One region of the Clostridium sp. B9 genome, then DNA from elsewhere that is predicted to be linked to it. Evidence: a T-box and tRNA genes for the amino acid it is inferred to sense, from the RefSeq annotation. Region 1 holds a T-box; the other regions hold tRNA genes.
The links. The T-box of region 1 lies ahead of ACQZHJ_RS16690 (glycine--tRNA ligase). A T-box ahead of a tRNA ligase gene usually reads a tRNA of that ligase, here a tRNA-Gly.

Region 1 (8,144 bases):
AATTGTAGTTATTAAACCTGGATCTCCACTTGTATCAAAAAGAAATCCTTTTTTTGCTTTTATTTTTGAGTAATCTAAATTTTTAGCTCCTAAAAGTCCAGTTTCTTCAGCTATTGTAAATACTATTTCTATATCAGCATGGTCTATGTTATTCTCTTTTATAACTCTCATAGCTTCAACGATAGCAGCTATTCCACCTTTATCATCTCCACCTAATATAGTTGTTCCATCACTATATATAAAACCGTCTTTTATTACTGGCTTTACTCCTTTACCAGGCTTAACAGTATCCATATGACATGCAAAAAGAATCGTTTCTCCTTCTACATTACCTTTTAATCTAGCTATTAAGTTTCCTGTATTTGAGCCAACTTTTTCTCCACTATTATCAAACTCAACTTCTAATCCAGCTTCAACTAAATCTTTTTCTAATCTTTTAGCAAACTCTGCTTCACTATAAGTTTCACTATCTATTTGTATATAATCTAAAAAACTATCTAAAACTCTTTTTTCATTTATCATATTATTAAGCCTCCCTTAAAGCATGCAATAAATTTTATCTAATTATACCATAAATGAACACTTGTCCATAATAACAAAACACGCAAAAAAAGACCTAGATTTTTAATCTAGGTCTTTAAAAACTAAAATTCTAAGCTTTTTTCTATTATAGCTCTTACGTCTTCTATTTTAACTCTTTGTTGTTCCATGTTATCTCTGTCTCTTACAGTTACACATCCATCTTCTAATGTATCGAAGTCAACTGTTATACAGAATGGAGTACCAATTTCGTCTTGTCTTCTATATCTCTTACCGATACTTCCAGTCTCATCATAGTCAACGTTGAAATGTTTGCTTAACTCAGCGTAAACTTCATCAGCTTTCTCTGATAATTTCTTAGAAAGTGGTAATATAGCAGCTTTGAACGGTGCTAAAGCTGGGTGTAAATGCATAACTGTTCTTACATCAACTTTTCCATTAGCTCCTTCTAATTCTTCTTCATCATAAGCTTCAACTAAGAATGCTAATGCAACTCTGTCAGCTCCTAATGATGGCTCGATAACGTATGGTACATATTTTTCATTTGTAGTTGGGTCTAAGTAAGTCATGTCTTGACCTGAATGCTCAGCATGCTTATTTAAGTCATAGTCTGTTCTATCAGCTATTCCCCATAATTCTCCCCATCCGAATGGGAATAAGTATTCTATATCTGAAGTAGCATTTGAGTAGAAGCTTAACTCTTCTTCTCCATGATCTCTCATTCTTATGTTATCTTTATTCATTCCTAAGTTTAATAGGAAGTTCCAACAGCTTTCTTTCCAGAAGTTAAACCACTCTAAGTCAGTTCCTGGCTTACAGAAGAATTCAAGTTCCATTTGTTCGAACTCTCTAGTTCTGAAAGTGAAGTTACCTGGAGTTATTTCATTTCTGAAAGATTTTCCTATTTGACCTATTCCAAATGGTACTTTCTTTCTAGTAGTTCTTTGAACTGATTTAAAGTTTACAAATATACCTTGAGCTGTCTCTGGTCTTAAATAAACTTCGTTCTTACTATCCTCAGTTATACCTTGGAAAGTTTTGAACATTAAGTTGAACTTTCTGATATCTGTGTAATTTAATTTTCCACACTTAGGACAAACTATGTTGTTCTTAGTTATGTAGTCCATTAATTCTTCATTAGTCCATCCATCAGCGTTAGCAACTTCTACTCCGCTTTCTGTCATATGGTCTTCAACTAGTTTATCAGCTCTGAATCTAGCTTTACACTCTTTACAATCCATTAGAGGATCTGAGAATCCACCAACGTGACCTGATGCAACCCAAACTTCTCTATTCATTAATATAGCTGAATCTAGTCCAACATTGTATTTGCTTTCTTGAACGAATTTCTTCCACCAAGCTTTTTTAACGTTATTTTTGAACTCAACTCCAAGTGGGCCGTAATCCCATGAGTTTGCAAGTCCACCATAAATTTCTGAACCTGGGAATATGAATCCTCTATTCTTACATAAGGCTACTATTTTATCCATAGTTTTTTCTACTGCCATTTTAATTACCTCCATTTATATTAAATAAATTATTTTTATTTATAGTAAATTCTTCTCTTTCAAAAAGAAATTTAGACTTTTCCGGTAGAATATTTCTAACAGACAATAATTCTGCTAGAAATACTTTAAAGATTAAAAGCACAAGGGCTTATATAAAATAAAAAAAGCTCTTCACATCCAAAGGGACGAAATTAAATTCCGCGGTTCCACCCTTTTTAGCAAAAGCTCATCTTTCTAAACAATTGTACTCAAAAGCTCCCTTCATCTTAAACCTTTAATAACTTTCACCAACCGTTATCTCTCTAAAAAAGAATTTTAAGATTACTCTTCTTCATCACAGTACATATTAAGTTATATTCTTAATTTTATCAAAACTAAATTATATGTCAATAAAAAAAGAATTTATAAACATATAAATTTTATATATTTATAAATTCTTTCTCATCTATTTTTGAGTAAAAAAAATGGCTCCTCGGAGAGGACTCGAACCTCCAACCTATCGGTTAACAGCCGAGTGCTCCACCATTGAGCTACCGAGGAACATTTACAATATTATTATAGCATACATCAAATAAAATACAATAGTTTTTTTATTATTTTTTTAAAAAATTTTGCGTGTTTTTCTTATCAAATTTATACTCAATTGTACATGCTTTATATCAATTTAAATTACTTATTTTAATTAAATAAAAATAGGAGTTTACATTGCGTAAACTCCTAATATAATAAACTATTTTTGTGGTTTCATTGTTGGGAATAATATAACGTCTCTGATTGATGATGAGTCTGTTAAGAACATTATCATTCTATCTATACCGATTCCTAATCCACCTGTTGGAGGCATACCAGTTTCTAAAGCACTCATGAATTCTTCATCTAACATGTATGCTTCATCATCTCCGTATTCTCTCTCTTGAGCTTGTTGCTCAAATCTTTCTCTTTGAACTATTGGATCGTTAAGCTCTGAGTATGCATTACATACCTCTCTACCATATACGAAACCTTCAAATCTCTCAGTGAACATTTCGTTTCCTCTTTTCTTTTTAGTAAGAGGTGAAATTTCTACTGGGTAATCTACTAAGAAAGTAGGTTGGATTAAGTGCTCTTCACCGTACTCTTCGAATAACATGTTTAGAACCTCACCTTTAGTAACTTTGTCTAATGGTTTAGGGAATTCTAAGTTTTTCTCTTTAGCTATAGCTTGAGCTTCTTCATCACTCTTAATTTCATTAAAGTCTACTCCAGCGAACTCTTTAACTGCATCAACCATAGTGATTCTTCTCCATGGTGGTGTGAAGTCTATTTCAGTTCCTTCGTACATAACTTTAGTTGTTCCATTTACTTTCTCACAAACGTAAGCAATCATGTTTTCCATGATTTCCATCATATCGTTGTAGTCAGCATATGCTTCGTATAACTCTATAGCAGTAAACTCTGGATTATGTCTTACTGAAACTCCTTCATTTCTGAAGTTTTTACCCATCTCATAAACTTTTTCAAATCCAGCTACTATTAATCTCTTTAAGTATAACTCTGTAGCAATTCTTAAATACATATCTATATTTAAAGCATTGTGGTGAGTTATGAAAGGTCTAGCCGCAGCTCCACCAGCGATTGGTGAAAGTATTGGTGTATCAACCTCTAAGAATCCTCTGTTATCTAAGAATTCTCTTATAGCTTTAACTATTTGAGATCTCTTAATGAAAGTATCCTTAACTTCTGGGTTTGTTATTATATCAACTTCTCTTTGTCTGTATCTTAAGTCTTGGTCTTTTAATCCATGCCATTTTTCTGGTAATGGTTTTAAAGATTTACAAGTTAATTCGAATGAAGTTACTTTTACTGAAACCTCACCCATTTTTGTTTTAAATACTTCTCCAGTTGCAGCAACCCAGTCACCTAAATCAAATGTTTTAAATTCTTTTAAAGCTTCTTCTCCAACATTATCAATTTTTATGAATAATTGAATTTTTCCAGCTAAATCAGCTAAGTCAGCGAATACAACTTTACCTTGACCTCTTTTTGACATAAGTCTTCCAGCAATTTTAACTTCTTTACCTTCTAACTCTTCAAAATTATCTTTTACATCAGCAGAAGAGTGTGTTCTCTCTACCTTGTATACATCAAATGGGTCCTTACCAGCTTCTTGTAATTCTACAAGTTTTTGTCTTCTTAACATCTCTTGTTCACTTAATTGAGCTTCTGCTTCGTGAATATTCATTTCCTCATTTGACATTTAAAAATCCCTCCATCTAATTATCTATCTTCTTATTCCAAGAACCTCGAACTTAGTAGTTCCTCCTGGTACTTCTATCTCTATAACATCTCCAACTTTTTTACCCATTAGACCTTCACCAACTGGTGATTCGTTTGATATCTTAAAGTTCATTGGATCTGCCTCTGCTGAACCAACGATTGAGTACTCAACTTCCTCATCAAAATCAAAGTCCATAACTTTAACAATTGATCCAACTGTTACTACATCTGTTGATATTTCTGATTCATCAACAACAACAGCATTCTTAAGCATATTCTCTAACTGAATTATTCTTCCTTCAGTGAAAGCTTGCTCGTTTTTAGCCTCATCATACTCTGAGTTCTCACTTAAGTCTCCGTATCCTAAAGCAACTTTTATCTTCTCAGTTATTTCTTTTCTTTTTACTGTTTTAAGATATTCTAATTCATCTTCTAATTTTTTAACACCTTCATATGTCATTATATGTTTCTTTTCGCTCATTTTCTTTCTCCCCTTTGAACATATTATTATAATATCATATTTAAACTTAACCTGTTAATATACAATTCATAAAAACTTTAAGATTATTAAAGCCTGATTATTCAAGTTATTATAATTCCTAAATTTTATTATGTCAAACCATATATTACATAAGATAGAATAGACTAAACAAAAAAGCATTATTTAGCTTTAATTCTCACCTTTATTTGTATAAATTAAACATCCAATATTTTGTTGATGCTTTATTATATCCAGTTATATACTCATTTATGATAAATATTATACTTATTTTTTACTTTAAGTACTCTTTATATTCTCTAAGAATCTCCATAACCTTATTTGGGTCTGCTTCTATATTTAATTTGTTCTTTATCTCAGTACAATTATTTAAACCTTTAATATACCAAGCTGTATGCTTTCTCATTTCTCTAACTGCCTTATGCTCTCCATCATACTTAAGAGCTAAATTATAATGTCTTATACACATATCTATCTTTTCACTTGGTGTTGGTATATAAACTTCTTCACCATTTAAATTCTGTACTATTTGCTTGAAAATCCACGGATTCCCCATGCTTCCCCTTGCAACCATAATTCCATCACAGTTAGTTTCATTCTTAAGTCTTAAAGCATCATCAGCGCTAAAAACATCCCCATTTCCTATAACAGGAACGTTTACTGATTCTTTTACTTGTCTAATTATATCCCAATTAGCCTTACCTTCATACATTTGAGCTCTAGTTCTTCCATGAATGGCTACAGCATCTGCTCCGGCCTCCTCCATGATTTTAGCAAACTCAACAGCATTTATATGTTCATCATCAAATCCCATTCTAAACTTAACAGTTACAGGTTTTGTTGCAACCTTCTTAATGCTATTTATAATTTGATAAGCAAGCTTTGGGTCTTTCATCAAGGCTGAGCCCTCACCATTTTTAACAATCTTAGGTGCTGGACATCCCATATTTACATCTATTATACATATATCATCATTTGTGTTAAAGTGTTTTTCTGTAACATAAGCCATTATTTCTGGATCATTTCCAAACATCTGGCATGATACAGGTTTCTCTTCATCAGCAATTCTCATTAATTCTTTTGTATTTTCACTTCCATAGTACAATGCCTTTGCACTAACCATCTCAGTGCAAACTATTCCTGCTCCCATTTCTTTGCATAATCCTCTAAAAGATATATCTGTTACTCCAGCCATAGGTGCTAAGAAAACATTATTTTCTAAAACTATGTTTGATATTTTCATTAGTTTCTACTCCTTGTTTTTTTCGTAAAGTACTTTAAGTCCTTCTAAAGTTAATTTACGGTCTACTTCATCAATTACATCCGTTTCGCTATAAACAAGTTTAGCTAACCCTCCTGTAGCCAATACAAATGGTTCCTTTTCTCCTAAGTCCATCATCTCTTTCTTCATACGTTTAACTATATATTCAACTTTTCCAATATATCCATATATTATTCCAGCCTGCATACTTGTAACTGTATTTTTACAAATTAAACTCTTAGGTTTTTCAAGCTCTATTCTTGGAAGCTTAGCTGCTCTCTCAAATAAAGCATCAGCTGATATTTGAATTCCTGGACATATGTTTCCACCTAAGTAATCACCCTTTTCAGTAATGGCACAGAATGTTGTAGCTGTACCAAAATCAATGATTATCATAGGCTTTTTATGTTTTTCAAGAGCTGCTACAGCGTTTACTATTCTATCTGCACCAACCTCTTTTGGATTATCATACTTTATGTTCATTCCAGTTTTTATTCCAGGTCCTACTACTATAGGCTCTTTACAGAAGCATTTTCTAACCATGTTCTCTAAAGAATGCATTATATTAGGAACTACTGAAGAAATGATTATTCCCTCAACCTCTTCTGGCTCTAACTTTGCTTGATTAAATAGTTGCATTACTTGTATTGAATATTCATCTGATGTTTTCTTAGAATCTGTAGATATTCTCCATGACGCTATATATTTATTATTATCATGAACCCCTAAAACTATATTCGTATTACCTACATCTATTAATAAAATCATGTGTTTTACACCACCTTAATATAATTAAAGACAGCTAATAAAGCTGCCCGGAAAATACCATGTACCCTTTATATAACAATATTAATTTTAACAACTACTATATATTTGTCAAGCAATTACAATTACTAGTTTTTGAATAAAAAAAGGCTTATATGACTAAATTTTAAATAGTGTCATATAAGCCTCAAAATTATCTAAACATTTAGAATAATCCTACTATTTCCCCATTATCCTTAATATCCATTCTATTAGCCGCTGGAACCTTTGGCAATCCTGGCATTGTCATAACATCTCCAGTTAGTACAACTATAAAGCCAGCACCATTTGAAACTCTAACTTCTTTAACTGTTATATCAAAGTTCTCTGGTCTTCCTAAAAGACTTGGATTGTCTGATAAAGAATATTGAGTTTTAGCCATACATATTGGAAGCTTATCTAAATTAAACTTCTCTATTTCAGCTATTTGCTTTAAAGCTTGAGGAGTATAGTTAACTCCTTTTCCACCATATATAGTCTGAACTATTTTTAAAACTTTATCTTTAATACTTTCTTCTGAGTCATAAATCATTTTGAAGTTTGAAGGTTCATTTTCTATTGTTTTTATAACTTTATTAGCTAGGTCTATTCCACCTTCTCCACCTTTTTCCCAAACTTCAGTTAAGCTTACTTCCACTCCAAGATTCTTGCAGAAGTCTTCTATAGCTTTAACTTCTTCATCTGAATCAGTTATGAATTTATTTATAGCAACAACCACTGGTACTCCATATGATTTTATATTTTCTATTTGCTTTTCTAAGTTCTCTATCCCTTTATTTAAAGCTTCTACATTAGAAACATTAAGTTCATCTTTCTTAACACCACCGTGATGCTTTAGAGCCCTTATAGTAGCTACTAGAACCACACAATCAGGGTTTAATCCGCCATACCTACACTTTATATCTAAGAATTTCTCTGCTCCTAAATCTGCCCCAAATCCAGCTTCAGTTATAGTTATATCACTCATTTTTAAAGCAGTCTTTGTTGCTATTATTGAGTTACATCCATGTGCAATATTAGCAAATGGTCCACCATGAATTATAGCTGGTGTATTTTCTAAAGTCTGAACTAAGTTTGGTTTTATAGCATCTTTCATAAGTAATGCCATAGCACCTTGAACCTCTAGCTCTCTAGCATAAACAGGCTCCCCAGCTAAATTATAGGCAACTAAAATATTACCCATTCTCTCTTTTAAATCCTCTAAATCATTAGCCATACATAAAATAGCCATTATCTCTGATGCAACAGTAATCATAAATCCATCTTCTCTTAAGAA
Region 2 (8,144 bases), 150 kb from region 1:
CTCATCAATCATTTTTTCATCCATTCCATCATATAACTTTCCGTTATCAGCCATAACTGGATCTATAACCACTAAAGTATCATTTTCTTTAAAATCTTTTATAAAATCCTCAACAAATTTAACTTGCTTTGGATCTGCTAAATATCCACTATATATACATTGAAAATCTAAATTTAGTTTTTTCCAATGATTTTTTGTTTCATATATAAAATCACTTAATCCTCTAATAGCTGGTTTTCCAAATCCATCTGTATGCGTTGATAATACTGCAGTAGGAAGTGGACAAACTTGATTTCCCATTGAAGATAATATAGGAATTATAGTTGCCAAAGCTGCTCTTCCATAACATGAAATATCATGTATTGCAGCTACCTTCTTCATTGGTCTCATATATTTATCTCCCTTCAAATATCCACAAAAATTTTATTCTTTAATATTATATTGTTTACTTAAAGTTATATCAAATGTATCGATTCTATTATATCCCCTTCAAAGTTATGTCTTAAGATATAACTGAAAATAACTACTCACTTAAAATAAAATATTATTGAAAATTAGATGTTATTTCATAAAAAGATCTATATAACTTTATCTAAAGTAATATCTTTTTATAAAAAAAAGCATCGCTTAAGTTAAGCGATGCTTGGTGCACCATCAGGGATTCGAACCCTGGACTCCCTGATTAAGAGTCAGGTGCTCTACCAACTGAGCTAATGGTGCATATTTACTTTTATTTAACTTCTTAACTATTATTGAATAAATTTACAGTCATAGTTAAAAAATGGAGCGGGTACCGGGAATCGAACCCGGGTATCCAGCTTGGAAGGCTGGTGTTCTACCATTGAACTACACCCGCTTAGTATGTTTATATATTAACATATTGTTAATATATTGTCAACAAGTTTTTCCATAAAAAATTTGGCTGGGATAGCAGGATTCGAACCTGCGAATGACGGAGTCAAAGTCCGTTGCCTTACCGCTTGGCGATATCCCAGTATGGTGTACCTTAAGGGATTCGAACCCCTGACCCACGGCTTAGAAGGCCGTTGCTCTATCCAGCTGAGCTAAAGATACAAACTTGAATCAACAAAAATTATTATACATATTTCTTTTTAATATGTCAACATTTTTTTATATTATTTTTATAATTTTATTTTAATTAATACTAAGCGTGTTGATTTTAAACAACATCTTCCAAATATTTGAATAATACTTTTTTAAATATTGCTTCATCTTCTTTATTTTTATGAGCATTAGCACATACTTTAAACCATTCTTCAGCAGTCATTCCTATAGTTTCTTCATAGCATTTCTCACAATCAGTTTGTAAATTAGTATCAACAACGAATTTTCCTAATTGTTCAGCATTATTAAAAACTTTTATATATAAAAATTCATCGTCATCTCCAAGCCAGTTGTTGTTAAATCTACTACAAAAGATTCTTAACTTTCTCATTCCATTATCAGCACTTAACCCATTTATTTTTTTTAAGGCTGCAATATCATTTTTCATTTTCTTCTTATCTTCTTCACTAGCTTTACTATTTATCATAGAAACTATTTTTTCAACATCAATTGATGGTATATGTGTTATTAATTTTTTCTTACCTTCAACCCATTTATAATAGGCTTCTGGCATAAAAACGTATTGAATAAATTGTACTAAGCGATTAAAGTTTGGAACCATTACCCAAACATTTTGTATTCCAACATTTCTATTAAATATCACATAATGTAGATATTTTGTATCTTCAGTTATAGGTTCATTTTTGAACATTCTACCTTTTAGGGTTTCATTTTTTCTTATTAACTCACCCCAAAACTTTTCGGGATTTTCTTCTTGTTTAAATTTTTGATGAAATAAGTTACGCATTGCAAAACCCCCTTTGTATATACGTTATACTTTAATTATATTGTTAACTTTTTGTTACATCAAAGCTTAAAAAAAACTATATTTCCTTATATATCCTCATATAGTTCTAAATACCTTACTTATATTGATAAAACCTATTTTTTATGCTATTTTAGTACTATAAATGGGTATATAAAAAAGTGAGGAGGATTATATGTCTTATTATTGTGAAATTTGCGGTGATTATGCAGATGTTCACCACATAGTTCATAAATCAAAAGGTGGTCTAGATTTCAATTTAAACTATAAATATTTATGCAGAAAACACCACCGTTCTAAAAGTGGTCCTCATAGAGATAAGGTCATTGATTTAAAATATAAACTTGAAATGCAAAATAACCTTTTTGAACTTTTTAAAAAGGATTTTTATACAGGAAATGAGGTTAAGAAAATGCTTGGTCTTACACCTGGTTCACTAAAAAAACTTACTAAAGACCTTAAACTATTTAAAGAAGGCTACTCTAAAGATGATTTAATATTTAGACTTATGGGAAAAAAGATTTATTCAGAAGAATATATAGAAGATTTTATATTGCAAAAAGCAATTAGTTGTATTTAAAGCTAACAAGAAAATAACTCTTGTTAGCTTTTTTTGTAATTAATTTGTATGTTGGTTTGTATATATTACGTTATATTATTTTTTAGAAAAATTATTAAAAGCACAAAAAAACAACTGAAATCTCAGTTGCTTTACTATGGAGCGGAAGACGGGACTCGAACCCGCAACTTTCACCTTGGCAAGGTGACACTCTACCATTGAGTCACTCCCGCATATTTATTTTTTTCATAAATGGAGCGGGTACCGGGAATCGAACCCGGGTATCCCGCTTGGAAGGCTGGTGTTCTACCATTGAACTACACCCGCTTAGTTTTGGTGCAGATGAAGGGAGTCGAACCCCCACGCCTAAGGCGCTAGATCCTAAGTCTAGTGCGTCTGCCAATTCCGCCACATCTGCAAAACTATACTATTATTATAATATTTTTAATTTTGCATTTCAAGTATTTTTCTGTAAAATTTTCTTTTTAAATTTAATTTATAATCACAGTCTATAAAATTTCTCCATATAATATTTTTAAGTCATACTAAAATATCTTTGAACATAATAAATCTATAGATTCTAATTTATTATTGCAAATAACATTATTTTTATATTATTATCCATTGACATCCAAATCCAATAAACTTATAATCAGAAGTACATATTATATTAATACGTTGAAGAGACGAGTAAACTTCGGTACATTTTCAGAGAGAAAGTACAGTAGCTGTGAGTACTTTTAAATGGAATTAGTTGAAAACTACCTCTGAGTGACTCTAATCAAGTCCGTTTTAATCACGTTACGATTAACTAAAGTGGTACTTTTATATAAAGTACAATTTGGGTGGAACCACGGGAATATACACTCTCGTCCCTTTTCAATTTGAAAAGAGACGAGAGTTTTTTATTTTATATGAATAGATAGTAATCAAATGAAAGGAGAAATTAATATGATAAAAATTACTTTAAAAGACGGTTCAGTTAAAGAAGTTAAAGCTGGACTTTCAATTCTTGAAATAGCTCAAGATATAAGCCAAGGATTAGCTAGAAACGCATGTTGCGGATTAATAAATGGAAAAGTTGAGGATTTAAGATTCACAGTTAATGAGGATTGTGAATTAGCTATCTGTACTTTCGATTCTAAGGAAGGTCAACATGCTTTTAACCATACAGCTTCTCACGTATTAGCTGCCGCTGTTAAAAGATTATTCCCTCAAGATAAGTTAGCTATAGGACCATCAATAGATAATGGATTCTATTATGACTTTGATACAGAAAAACCATTCACAGCTGAGGAATTAAACAAATTAGAAGCTGAAATGAAAAAAATAATTAAGGAAAATCCTGAAATAAAGAGATTTGAACTTCCAAGAAACGAAGCTTTAGAACTTATGAAGGATGAACCTTATAAAGTTGAACTTATAAATGACCTTCCAGAAGATGAGGTAATCTCATTCTACCAAATAGGTGAATTCGTAGATTTATGTGCTGGACCTCACTTAATGGCTCTTAAACCAATAAAAGCTGTTAAATTATTAAGATGTACTGGTGCTTACTGGAAAGGTAACGAGGAAAATAAAATGCTTTCAAGAGTATATGGAACTGCATTCCCTAAGAAAGCTGAATTAGATGCTTACTTAGAAGCTTTAGAAGAAGCTAAGAAAAGAGACCATAATAAATTAGGTAGAGAATTAGGAATATTCACTACTGATGAAAATGTTGGTCAAGGACTTCCTCTATTAATGCCAAAAGGAGCTAGAATAATCCAAACTCTTCAAAGATGGATAGAAGATGAAGAGCAAAGAAGAGGATATGTTTTAACTAAAACTCCTTTAATGGCTAAAAGCGACCTTTACAAAATTTCAGGTCACTGGGATCACTATAAAGATGGTATGTTTGTTTTAGGTGATGAAGAGGTTGATAACGAAGTATTTGCTTTAAGACCTATGACTTGCCCATTCCAATATGCAATATACAATGCTACTCAACATAGTTACAGAGATTTACCTGTAAGATTTGCTGAAACTTCTACTCTATTCAGAAATGAAGCTTCAGGAGAAATGCATGGACTTATAAGAGTAAGACAATTTACTCTTGCTGATGGTCATATAGTATGTACTCCAGAGCAATTAGAAGATGAATTCAAAAACACTGTTGATCTAGTTAAGTACGTTATGGAAACTTTAGGAATAGCTGATGATATTACTTACAGATTCTCAAAATGGGATCCAAACAATACTGAAAAATACATCAATGATCCTGAAGCTTGGGAAAATACTCAAAATATAATGAGAGAAATATTAAATCACTTAAAAATAGATTTCACAGAAGCTGATGATGAAGCTGCTTTCTATGGTCCAAAACTTGATATCCAATTCAAGAACGTTCATGGTAAAGAAGATACAATCATAACTATTCAAATAGACTTCGCCTTAGCTGAAAGATTTGGAATGTACTACATTGATAAAGATGGAGAAAAGAAACGTCCATATATCATTCACAGAAGTTCAATAGGATGTTATGAAAGAACATTAGCAATGCTTATAGAAAAATATGCAGGTGCTCTTCCAACTTGGATAGCTCCAGTTCAAGCAAAAGTTCTTCCTCTATCAGATAAATATGCTGACTACGCTAATGAAGTTGTAGAAGAGTTAAGAAGAAGAGGCGTTAGAGTTGAAGCTGACCACAGAGCAGAGAAAATAGGATACAAAATAAGAGAAGCTAGATTAGAAAGATCTCCTTACATCTTAGTTGTTGGAGAAAAAGAAGCTGAAAACAGAGAAGTTTCTGTAAGAAGCAGAAAAAATGGCGAAGAAGGTGCTATGCCTTTAGCTGACTTTGTTAACAGACTTGTATTAGAAATAGCTAACAGAGAAAACTAATCTTTGATTATAATAAAAAGAACTTGGAATTATCCAAGTTCTTTTTTGTTATTTAAAATTTGCTATCATCTATACTATTTAAATATTTATCCACTTCTCCAACTATACTTTCTACACATCCATTTTCAAATGGTGATTTTAAGTTTGCATAGTTTACTAGTCCTAAGAATGTTTTTGTTCCCCCTATATTGCAAAGATTTAAATAATCCTCCCATGCCTTTTCATGATTATCTCTATCTTTTTTCCAGAATTGAAGGGCACATATTTGGGCTAATGTGTAATCAATATAATAAAATGGTGATAAGAATATATGATTTTGTTGGAACCACCAACCTCCTCTTTCTAAGAAATCACATTCTGAATAATCCTTATGAGGAAGATATTTTTTCTCTATTTTTCTCCATGCAGCTTTTCTCTCTTCAGGAGTAGCTTCTGGATTTTCATATATAAAATGCTGGAACTCATCTACAGTTATTCCATATGGTATGAATTTAACTGCACTTCCTAAATGATAAAATTTATATTTATCTGTATCTTCTTTAAAGAATAAATACATCCAAGGCCATGCAAAGAATTCCATACTCATTGAATGTATTTCACAACTTTCCATAGTTGGCCATTGACACTCTTGCATCTCAATCCAAGAACTTCTAAAGTTTTGGAATGCATGCCCAGCTTCATGAGTTAATACATCAACATCTCCCGCAGTACCATTAAAATTTGAAAATATAAATGGTGCTTTATAATCAGGGAAATTAGTACAATATCCACCAGCAGCTTTACCTTTCTTTGCTACTAAATCCATTAAATCATTATCAACCATGAAGTCAAAGAACTCCTTAGTTTCTTTTGAAAGTTCTGAATACATTACTTTGGCATTTTCAACTATCCATTTTGAATCTCCTTTTGGAGTTGGATTACCACTTAAGAATTCAAATTTCTCATCATAATAACTTAACTTATCAAGACCAAGTCTCTTAGCCTGTCTTTCATATAATTTATTATTTATAGGTACAATATACTCTTCTACTTGTTTTCTGAACTTCTCAACCATATCTTTGTTATAGTCAAACCTATTCATTCTCATGTATCCTAATTCAACAAAGTTATTATATCCAAGCTTCTTAGCTATTTTAGTTCTAACTTTTACTAGTTCATCAAATATTCTATCAATCTCAGCTTCATTATGAAGGAAAAACTTATATTTTGCTTCTGATGCTCTTTTTCTAACATCTCTATCAGCAGATGTCACAAAAGGAGTTAGTTGTGCTAAAGTTCTTTCCTCTCCATCAAACATTATCTTTGCGGAAGCTATAAGTTTTTGATATTGGCTTCCTAGTTTATTTTCTAACTTCAAATCCTCAATAATTTCTTTTGAGAAACATTTTTTAGCAAACTCTGCACCTTTTATAATTGGCTCACCATAATATTCACCTATTTGCTCTTTAAATTTAGATTCTAATAATGCATTATAGAATTTATCATTTATTTCTTCTACTAGTGGACCATTTTCATCCCAAAATTCACTTTCTCCATTATAGAATTCATCTTCTGTGTTTATTGTATGTCTAACTTCACATATAGAATTCATTGTAGTAATATTATTTCTTATCTTATTTATATCTTTAATAACCTTTTTAGCTTCTTCAAAATCTTTAGCCTCACCTAAAGTTACAATAAGATTTTCTACTTCTTTTCCACATTTACTTATATCAGGTCTCTCATACTTGAAATCCTCAAATTTCATTTTTTAGCCCCCTTGTTATATTTTTCTATACTTTAATTCTGTCACAACAAAAATTTATTATCAATAATATATTCTTATCATTATATTATTTTTTTAATTCATCATGTTTTAAGTCTATAATTCTCTTTTCGCTTATAATGACCTGAACTTTCTCATCAAAAAATTCGTGAGGTACTTCATCTAAAATCTGAAAATCATAACATAATGCTACTCTTTTACCATTAGGATATTTTCTTAAGAACCTATCATAAAATCCCCCACCGTATCCTAATCTATTTCCCTTCACATCAAAGGCTAATCCAGGTATTATAATTAAATCCACTTCTTCACTTATATCCTCACATTCCATACTAGGCTCTAATATTCCAAAGGCTCCACTTTCATTTAACTGGAGCATAGAGTCTATTTTTAATGCTTTCATTTGTCTTTCCTTTGCATTTATAGGAATAACCTTTGGAACAGCAACCTTTTTATCTGAAGAAAGTAACTCTTTTATTATTTCAGTTGTATTAATTTCCGAATCCATATTTACATATATAAATACAACCTTACTATTTTTATAAACTTCACTTTCAAAAAGAGCCTTTTTTATATTATCATCATACTTTAATTTTATTTCCTTACTTAAATTCTCTCTCTTAAACTTAATTTCTTTTCTTAACTCTCCCTTATCCATAAAATTTCCTCCCTTTAGATTTTTATTAATTTTACCATATTTTGTATTTCAATACTACTTGAAAAGACAATTACTTTTATAAATAACATCTTAAATCAAACCATCACAAGCAAGTATTTTAATTTAAATTCCTAATTTAATTTTAATATTTATTATAAAGATTATACTCCTTTATAGTATATAATTTTATACTCATTACAAAAATAAAGCATGATTTAATTATGAAAGACAATTAAATCATGCTTTTTAAAAATTTCTATTATTTATATTTTAATTATTATTTTCTTGCAACTATTGTGAATGTCTTAGGAATCCCTTTATCAAAAACTTCACTTGATAAGTTAGGCTCCTCAGTTAAACTCTCTATTTTAAGTCCAGCCTCTGCAAC
Region 3 (8,144 bases), 700 kb from region 1:
TTTTCTCTCCTTTTAAAATTTTACTTATTGTTAAATCAATTTCTAAAATTTCATCATGTTTTAAAAAGAAATAGTTTTCATTAATATAATGAAGCATTTCCTTCTCCCTATAATGTTCTATTATCACATTATAGATAACATTGCTTATATAAAGCATTATAATTTCTTTTTTTCTTTCATCAAATTGATTATCTTCACAGTATATTTTAACGAAGTGAGTTCCACTTGAGATACTTTCTGATATACCAATTGCAATATCTTTGTTTTTTAGAACCTGCTTAATACTTTGAATATCTTGTATTAAGTTTTTTTCATCCTCACAACACAATGTCATTAGAAGCATTTTTCTCACTCCTTTCTTTACTTTTAGTATGTATTAATTCTTTTTGAATATTCAAAAAGCTAACTTTAATAATCGACAATTTATTTGGTTTTTTAGTAAAATTAAATATAGACTAAATTAAGGAGATTGTTATGAGAACTTGTTTTGTTGATTATAGAATAACTAAAACTGAAGAAGATAATTTAAGAAAATTAGGAGTAAATATCATTAAGGTGCCTAAACATCCCAATTTATATGAGGCTATAGATGCTCATCCAGATATTCAAATTAATATACTTGATGAAAATTCACTGTTAATAGCTAAAAACTCACCTAAAGAATTAATTGAAAGTATTCCTAAGAGCTTCAATATAATAAAGAGCTCTTTACCACTTGAAAAGAAATATCCTAATAATGTTTATTTAAATGCTGTAAATTTAAAAGAAACTTTTATACATAACACTAATTTTACTGATCCTGTTTTATTTGAAAAAATTAAAGACAAAAAAATTATAAATATAAAACAAGGCTATTCTAAATGTTCAATTGCTATAGTTTCAGAGAAAGCCTTGATAACTTCTGATAGAGGAATTTATAATTCATTGAAAGAATCTAACCTTGATGTTTTATTAATACCAAGTGGTGATATTTCTCTTCCCGGATTAAACTATGGATTCATTGGTGGCACTTGTGGATTAATTTCTCCAAAAGAGTTAGCCTTCTTTGGAAATTTAGAACGACATGCTTATGGTGACAGCATAATAGCTTTTCTAAAAAAACATGGTGTTAAACCAATATATCTTTCAAAGGATAAATTGGTTGATAGAGGAAGTATTCTTACTATTTAATTTTCAATAATCAATATATTTTACTCAAAATAGTAATAAAAGTTGATAAAATAGCATATAAATATTCTTTTTTAAAATTGACACCTTTTTGGTTACATTATTAATTTCAATATTTTAGAATTTAAAGTGAACAAATTTAATGTTTTTTGAATTATTTTTTACTTTAATTCATAGTTTTGGTTTTCCATTGATTACCTATTTATTGGTATAGTACAATTAAATTGATACGGTAATTACAACTATGTTTTAAAAGGGGGAGACTTATGTTTTATTTAGGTATTGATGCTGGTGGAACCAAAACATCCTTTATGCTTATCAACCATTTAGGGGAAGTTTTATCAACTCATAATGCTGGAACATGTCATATTCACCAAGTAGGATTTGATGGTTTCAAAAAAGGAATTGAAAAAGGAATTATTGAGGTTTGTAACAAAGTTAATATTTCTAAGGAAGATCTTAGCTATTCATTTTTAGGCTTACCTGCTTATGGAGAAAATGAAAGCGAAAAAATAGAGATGAATTCTATAATTGAAGAAATTTTGGGTGAAGGTAAATTTTCTTGTGGAAACGATGTAGAAGTTGCTTTAGCTGGTTCTTTAGCTGGTCAACCTGGAATTTGTATAATTCTTGGAACTGGAGCAATAGCTTCTGGTATAACATCTGACCTAAAAACTACTAGAACTAGTGGATGGGGACATATCTGTGGAGATGAGGGCTCAGGTTATTGGATTGCTAAAAAAGGTGTAGAGATATTTGGTAAGCAATCAGATTATAGATTGGAAAGAACTGCTCTTTATGACATTTTCAAAGAAAAGTTAAATTTAAAAACAGATTTTGATTTAATATTCCTTATAAAAGATGAATATAATCAAGATAGAACCAAAGTCGCTAAACTTGCAATGTTAGTCTATGAAGCTGCTCTAAAAGGCGATAAATATGCCTTAGATATCTACAAGCAAGCAGCTAAAGAATGTCTTCTTATGGTAAACGGTATAACTAGCCAACTTGAATTTACTGGTGTTTTAAATATATCTTATTCTGGAAGCGTATTTAACTCAGGAGATTTTATCTTAAAGCCATTAAATAAATATCTTCAAGATAACTATACTTCTTTTAATTTGACAGCACCTATATTGCCACCAATAAAAGGAGCTGCTCTAAATGCACTTAAGCTTCATACTGGAGAAATTCCAGAAGGTGTAGTTGAAGCTTTGGCTAATGTACCCAAAGAAATAACTGTTTAATAACTAAAATACATTAAAAGCTTATAAGTAAAGTAGAGAACTACTATATTTAGCTCATCAGTTTTCTACTTTATCTTTATAAGCTCTTTTTATGTTTTATTAAAGATTATATTCTATATAAAAGCTAATACTAAAGCTGTTTTAACAGAAACATTATTATTTTTAATAAATTCCTTAGCTTCTTTTATTGGAAGTTTTACAACTTCTATCTCTTCATTTTCTTCTATATTCTCAGTTGATATAGTTCCATGAACTTTCATTTTAACAACTGATACAGCTTCATCTGACATTCCCACTGAAGTATAGCTTGGTTTTAATAAATATTCACACTCACTAGCTAATAATCCTGTCTCTTCAAACAGCTCCCTTGTAGCTGCTTCTTCTACACTTTCATCACCATCTATAAGTCCTGCTGGGAACTCATATATGTAATCATTTATAGCTGGTCTGAATTGCTTTATTAAAACTAATTCATCCTCCTCAGTTATTGGAATAATCATAACTCCATCTGCCTTATCATGATTATTAACTTTACATACTAAATCTTTTTCTGCTCTTCTACTAGCTATAAAGTACTCTTTATCATTTCCAGCCTTATTTTCTATATCTAACTTATATAAATTTAAATACTTACAATCAGTTAGCTTTTTAATATCTTTTATTTTCATAATTAATACTCCTTCCATAGTAAAACATAAAAAATAAATTATTAGTTTTTTATTATTTATATATTTAATTTCTAATTACTACTTAGACCACGCTTAATATTATAATCAAAAATCCTCTCTATAGTAATTTTACATATAAAAAAGATAAATATAAAGTTTTCCTTTATATTTATCCATAATTTTTCATTTACTAATCAAAAATATAAATTCAATTTTAATTCAAGCCACCTTCACCATTTTCAGTGAATATCATACTATTAGTCTTACTTATATCTAACACAATTATCCCACTCTTAAAACTCAAATAAATTCTATGACCGTAACCACCCAAATTCTCTTCTTTATAATCCCAAATATGATTATTTACAGTTTTTCTAATAAGATTATAAATATCACATTCTTCTCCTCTTCCAAATTTATATCTAAATTCTTTTTTCTCAAACTCCTTAAAATCATTTTCTGCAAAAATTTCTAAAAATCTCAATTCTTTTCCTTTTTTAATATAAAAACTATTTTTATCATTTTCTATAACTTTAATATCATAATCAAATTGCAATTTATTTTTTATTAATTCTATTAATCTTAATTTTTCTAAATCCATTCTATTTTCGAAGCTACTTATTTTTGAATTTACATATGGAGTTACTTTCCATCCACAACCTATGTTTTTTTTATTTTTTCTCAACTCAATAGCATCTCTAATCATTAGACAAATTAAAGTTGCTACTAAAATTACTATAAGAATTAAAAACATTTCCATTCCCCCTCATAAGTTTATCTTTATATAAATATAATGTAATTTTCTCACAACATTAAACATATTATATTGTGAGTAATAATCTACTATATTGTATGCTTTTTAATTTATTTTATTGATAGTTCACAATATTTTTTGTAAACCTTTACCATAAGTTCATCAATTTTAATTGTAGGGGGATTTTATTATGAAGAAATTAGTTAAGCTTCAAAAGGAAGTTAAAAATGATTTAGGAGTTAAAGAAAGTTTAGATGTACTGATAGCAATTGATAATGTTAAACTTATTCAATATACCTGCCCATCCGGTGATTTTTACTCTGTAGATCACAAGGACTTGATTGTTTTTATGGAAGATAACGAATTGAAGACTTCTAAAGAACCTTCAGATAAAGATGTTGTAGCTGTTATAACTTGGTTTAAATATCATGGAACTCAAATAATAAAATTATTCTTAAAAGACACAGTAGTAGATAATGAGGAAGTTTACAATATAACTATAAGAAAAGTATTTGCAGAAACAAACTTCTCTAAATTTGGAGAAAAGCTATTATCTTCTTTAATCTAAATAAAACAAAAACATCTATAAGCAAGCTTATAGATGTTTCTTTTTGGAGGCGCCACCCGGATTTGAACCGGGGAATAAAGGTTTTGCAGACCTCTGCCTTACCACTTGGCTATAGCGCCATGGAGCGGGTACCGGGAATCGAACCCGGGTATCCAGCTTGGAAGGCTGGTGTTCTACCATTGAACTACACCCGCAGTATTGGAGCGGAAGACGAGACTCGAACTCGCAACTTTCACCTTGGCAAGGTGACACTCTACCATTGAGTCACTCCCGCAATACTGGTGGCTCGAGCAGGAATCGAACCAGCGACACGAGGATTTTCAGTCCTCTGCTCTACCGACTGAGCTATCGAGCCAAATGTCTTGAGAGCCTCAAGACATATATTATTATATTAACTTAATTTATAATTGTCAATATATTTTTTTTATTTTTTTTATTTTTTCTTAATTTTCTTTTTTGCTTCTTTTTCAGCTTCTTTTTCTTCAGCCTTCTTCATCTCTTCTGAAACTTCATCAGCAATATTACGTTCTTTTTCTTCTAATATTTTACCAATATCTTCTTTAGTGAATACATATGATGTATTGCAGAAATGACATTTTAATTCCTCATCTTTTCCTTCATCATATAATTCTTTTAAATCTTTATATCCAATACTTATTAAAGCTCTTTCTACTTTTTCTCTTGAGCAATCGCATTTATATTCTGGTTTAGTTTCTTCTAATATTTTTAAATCCATTCCATCAAATATAATCTCAATAACTTCTTCTATAGATTTACCTTCTGATAACATTGTAGTTAATGAAGGCAGCTCTTCTAATCTGTAAGTTAATAAATCACCTAATAATTCTTCTCCACCAGGTAATAATTGAATTATAAATCCACCTGCTTTTTTAATTGAATGATCTCTATCAACTAATACTCCTAAAGCTACTGCTGAAGGAACTTGTTCTGATACTGTAAAGTAGTAAGCAAAGTCTTCTGCTATTTCTCCACTATATATAGGAACTTGTCCTACATATGGATCTTTTAGTCCTAAGTCTTTTATTACTGTTAATCCACCATTTTTACCAATAGCTTCTCCAACATTTAATTTACCATTTTCTACATTTAAAGGTAAATCAACATGTGGGTTTCCTATATATCCTTTAACACTACAATCTGAGTATGCAGTTACAGTAACACCTTTAGCAGCTCCACCACCATTTATTTGTAATGTAACAACCTCTTTTTCTGATTTTAACATAGCACCCATCATAGTACCTGCTGTTAACATTCTTCCTAATGCAGCAGCTGCTGTTGGTGTACAATCATGTATTTTTGATGCTTTATTAACTAACTCAGTAGTCTCTGTTGCAAATATTCTTATCATACCATCTTTAGCAATGGCTCTTATTAATTTATCACTCATAATTAATCCCTCCGTTATTTTCTTACTATATAAACTATTCTTTCGGCATCTTCAGTCACATCTTCTTCCGTATAACCCTTATGCTTTTCTTCTATTTTAAAGCCTATTAACTTAAGAATACTTTCTATTTCACTTTCTTTGTAAGCTCTCTCTTCATGAACTTCTGTGAATCTTTCATACTTATCTCCATCTTTTACGAAGAAATTTAAGTTCATTTCTACTATCTCATCTTCAAAGATGTTTTCCCAAGCATAAAATAATTCTTCACTATCATAAGTATATACATTATTTCCTAATACCTCTGATATTTTATAGTATGAGTTTATATCAAATACAAATAAACCATCCTCTTCTAAATGATTATATACTCCTCTTAGATAATTTTCCACACTTTCATCATCTAAAATATAATTTGTTGAATCTAAAACACATGTTATTAGGTTAAACTTTCTATTTAACTCTAATTCACACATATCTTGACAAACGATTTTTCCTCTAACTCTATTTTCTCTAAGCTTTTTATCAGCTTCTATAAGCATTTCATGAGAAAGGTCAACAAAATAATTTTCTTTGAAGGATTTTCCTACATGAATACCAACATTACCTGTACCACAAGCTAAATCTAAGTATCTTTCCTTAGTTACTGAATACTGATCACATTTAGCTAAAGCATAGTTTGCTATGTTCTCATAGTTTACATCTTCGTATATAAGTTCATCATAAACTTTTGCCATCATCTTATAACTTTTCATAATAATTTAAATCCCCCATGTGTTATTCTACCTAAAAATTATATACTTTTTTTATTTTTCGTCAACGGGAGCTTTCTTTCTTCCTAATATTTCATCATTGCTTGGTATCTTTAACGCTTTCTTTCTTTTAGTCATCATACCTCCAATTCTGCCTGTTTCTTCTGCTGTAAGTCCTCCCCAACCAAATTGGTCTACCTTCTCACTCAATCCTAATTCACCTGCGATTTCATATTTCATATTTTCTCTCAATTGCTCTGCTGGAGTTAATTGTTTGTTTGATTTAAGTTTTCCTTTTATTATTTTTTTTAATGGTGTTTTGCTCATTTTTCTTCCCCTACTTTCATTATATTTTAAATTTATTATTACCCCCTAGGAGCTTAAATATTCATATACGTAAAGATATGAAAGTTAACTTACTTAAATCTTTCAAATTAATGATAAATTACACTTGATAAAGTGTTTCAAATTGAACTATATTTAATATATAGAAAAATAATATTTAAGTAGTTTTATTCCTAATTGGATAACTTATTACAGAACAATATTCAATAGATAGAAATAGACTATATTATAATGTAAATTAGGAGGGGTTACTGTGTATAATGTAGCAGTAGTTGGGGCAACAGGAAATGTAGGAAGAAAATTCCTAGAAATCCTAGCAGAAAGAAATTTCCCAGTAAAAGAATTATATTTATTTGCATCTAAAAGATCAGCAGGTAAAAAATTAAAATTTAAAGATGAAGAAATAGTTGTTGAAGAATTATGTGAGGCTAACATAGAAAATAAAAAAATAGACTTCGCTTTATTCTCAGCAGGTGGAAGTGTAAGTTTAGAATTCGCTCCTATCTTCTCTAAACATGGAGCAGTTGTTATAGATAACAGTAGTGCTTGGAGAATGGATAAAAACGTTCCATTAGTAGTTCCTGAAGTTAACCCAGAAGATGTTAAATGGCACAATGGAATAATAGCTAATCCAAACTGTTCAACAATTCAAGCTGTAGTAGCATTAAAGCCATTACATGATAAATATGGAATCAAGAGAATAGTTTATTCAACTTACCAAGCGGTTTCTGGAGCTGGAATTCAAGGTATATTAGATTTACAAGAAGGAACAACAGAAAAGTTCCCTTATCCTATATTAGGTAATGTAATTCCTCATATAGATGTATTCTTAGATAATGGATACACAAAAGAAGAGATAAAAATGATTGAAGAAACTAAGAAAATTCTTCATGATGACTCATTAAGAATAACAGCTACAACTGTAAGAGTACCTGTTTTAAATTCCCATAGTGAAAGTATTAACGTTGAATTAAATTCTTCATTTGAACTTGAAGACGTAGTTAATCTATTTAATGTTTCACAAGGAGTAATTGTTCACGACGATAAAGATAACTTAAAATACCCAACACCATTAGAACTTAGTGGTAAAGATGAAGTTTTTGTTGGAAGAATAAGAAGAGACTTTAGCTTAGATAATGGTCTAAACCTATGGGTTGTGGCTGATAATATAAGAAAAGGTGCTGCTCTTAATGCAATACAAATTGCTGAAATACTTATAAAAGAAAAATAATTAATTT

Region 2: it has a tRNA-Gly gene. The T-box ahead of ACQZHJ_RS16690 (glycine--tRNA ligase) is inferred to sense a tRNA for this amino acid. The anticodon was not compared.
Region 3: it has a tRNA-Gly gene. The T-box ahead of ACQZHJ_RS16690 (glycine--tRNA ligase) is inferred to sense a tRNA for this amino acid. The anticodon was not compared.

The regions. Positions count from the first base shown of each region.
Region 1 is NZ_JBNWKA010000003.1:3,689,754-3,697,897, forward strand. It holds gene ACQZHJ_RS16685 (M20/M25/M40 family metallo-hydrolase) at 1-522, opposite strand, end outside; gene ACQZHJ_RS16690 (glycine--tRNA ligase) at 645-2,048, opposite strand; T-box leader at 2,227-2,395, opposite strand; tRNA gene ACQZHJ_RS16695 (tRNA-Asn) at 2,514-2,588, opposite strand; gene lysS (lysine--tRNA ligase) at 2,779-4,284, opposite strand; gene greA (transcription elongation factor GreA) at 4,309-4,785, opposite strand; gene dusB (tRNA dihydrouridine synthase DusB) at 5,078-6,046, opposite strand; gene ACQZHJ_RS16715 (type III pantothenate kinase) at 6,053-6,832, opposite strand; gene ACQZHJ_RS16720 (formate--tetrahydrofolate ligase) at 7,035-8,144, opposite strand, start outside.
Region 2 is NZ_JBNWKA010000003.1:3,539,146-3,547,289, forward strand. It holds gene ACQZHJ_RS15870 (pyridoxamine kinase) at 1-390, opposite strand, end outside; tRNA gene ACQZHJ_RS15875 (tRNA-Lys) at 645-720, opposite strand; tRNA gene ACQZHJ_RS15880 (tRNA-Gly) at 783-856, opposite strand; tRNA gene ACQZHJ_RS15885 (tRNA-Gln) at 920-994, opposite strand; tRNA gene ACQZHJ_RS15890 (tRNA-Arg) at 998-1,074, opposite strand; gene ACQZHJ_RS15895 (hypothetical protein) at 1,181-1,873, opposite strand; gene ACQZHJ_RS15900 (HNH endonuclease) at 2,067-2,471, shown strand; tRNA gene ACQZHJ_RS15905 (tRNA-Gly) at 2,609-2,683, opposite strand; tRNA gene ACQZHJ_RS15910 (tRNA-Gly) at 2,704-2,777, opposite strand; tRNA gene ACQZHJ_RS15915 (tRNA-Leu) at 2,785-2,868, opposite strand; T-box leader at 3,120-3,330, shown strand; gene thrS (threonine--tRNA ligase) at 3,402-5,333, shown strand; gene ACQZHJ_RS15925 (M3 family oligoendopeptidase) at 5,386-7,080, opposite strand; gene ACQZHJ_RS15930 (5-formyltetrahydrofolate cyclo-ligase) at 7,166-7,756, opposite strand; gene ACQZHJ_RS15935 (class I SAM-dependent methyltransferase) at 8,034-8,144, opposite strand, start outside.
Region 3 is NZ_JBNWKA010000003.1:2,989,099-2,997,242, forward strand. It holds gene ytxC (putative sporulation protein YtxC) at 1-343, opposite strand, end outside; gene ACQZHJ_RS13200 (DUF6873 family GME fold protein) at 475-1,170, shown strand; gene ACQZHJ_RS13205 (N-acetylglucosamine kinase) at 1,434-2,414, shown strand; gene ACQZHJ_RS13210 (NUDIX hydrolase) at 2,528-3,082, opposite strand; gene ACQZHJ_RS13215 (hypothetical protein) at 3,297-3,836, opposite strand; gene ACQZHJ_RS13220 (hypothetical protein) at 4,027-4,404, shown strand; tRNA gene ACQZHJ_RS13225 (tRNA-Cys) at 4,449-4,523, opposite strand; tRNA gene ACQZHJ_RS13230 (tRNA-Gly) at 4,525-4,598, opposite strand; tRNA gene ACQZHJ_RS13235 (tRNA-Gly) at 4,604-4,678, opposite strand; tRNA gene ACQZHJ_RS13240 (tRNA-Phe) at 4,684-4,759, opposite strand; gene hslO (Hsp33 family molecular chaperone HslO) at 4,838-5,812, opposite strand; gene ACQZHJ_RS13250 (class I SAM-dependent DNA methyltransferase) at 5,827-6,564, opposite strand; gene ACQZHJ_RS13255 (small, acid-soluble spore protein, alpha/beta type) at 6,616-6,888, opposite strand; gene ACQZHJ_RS13260 (aspartate-semialdehyde dehydrogenase) at 7,160-8,137, shown strand.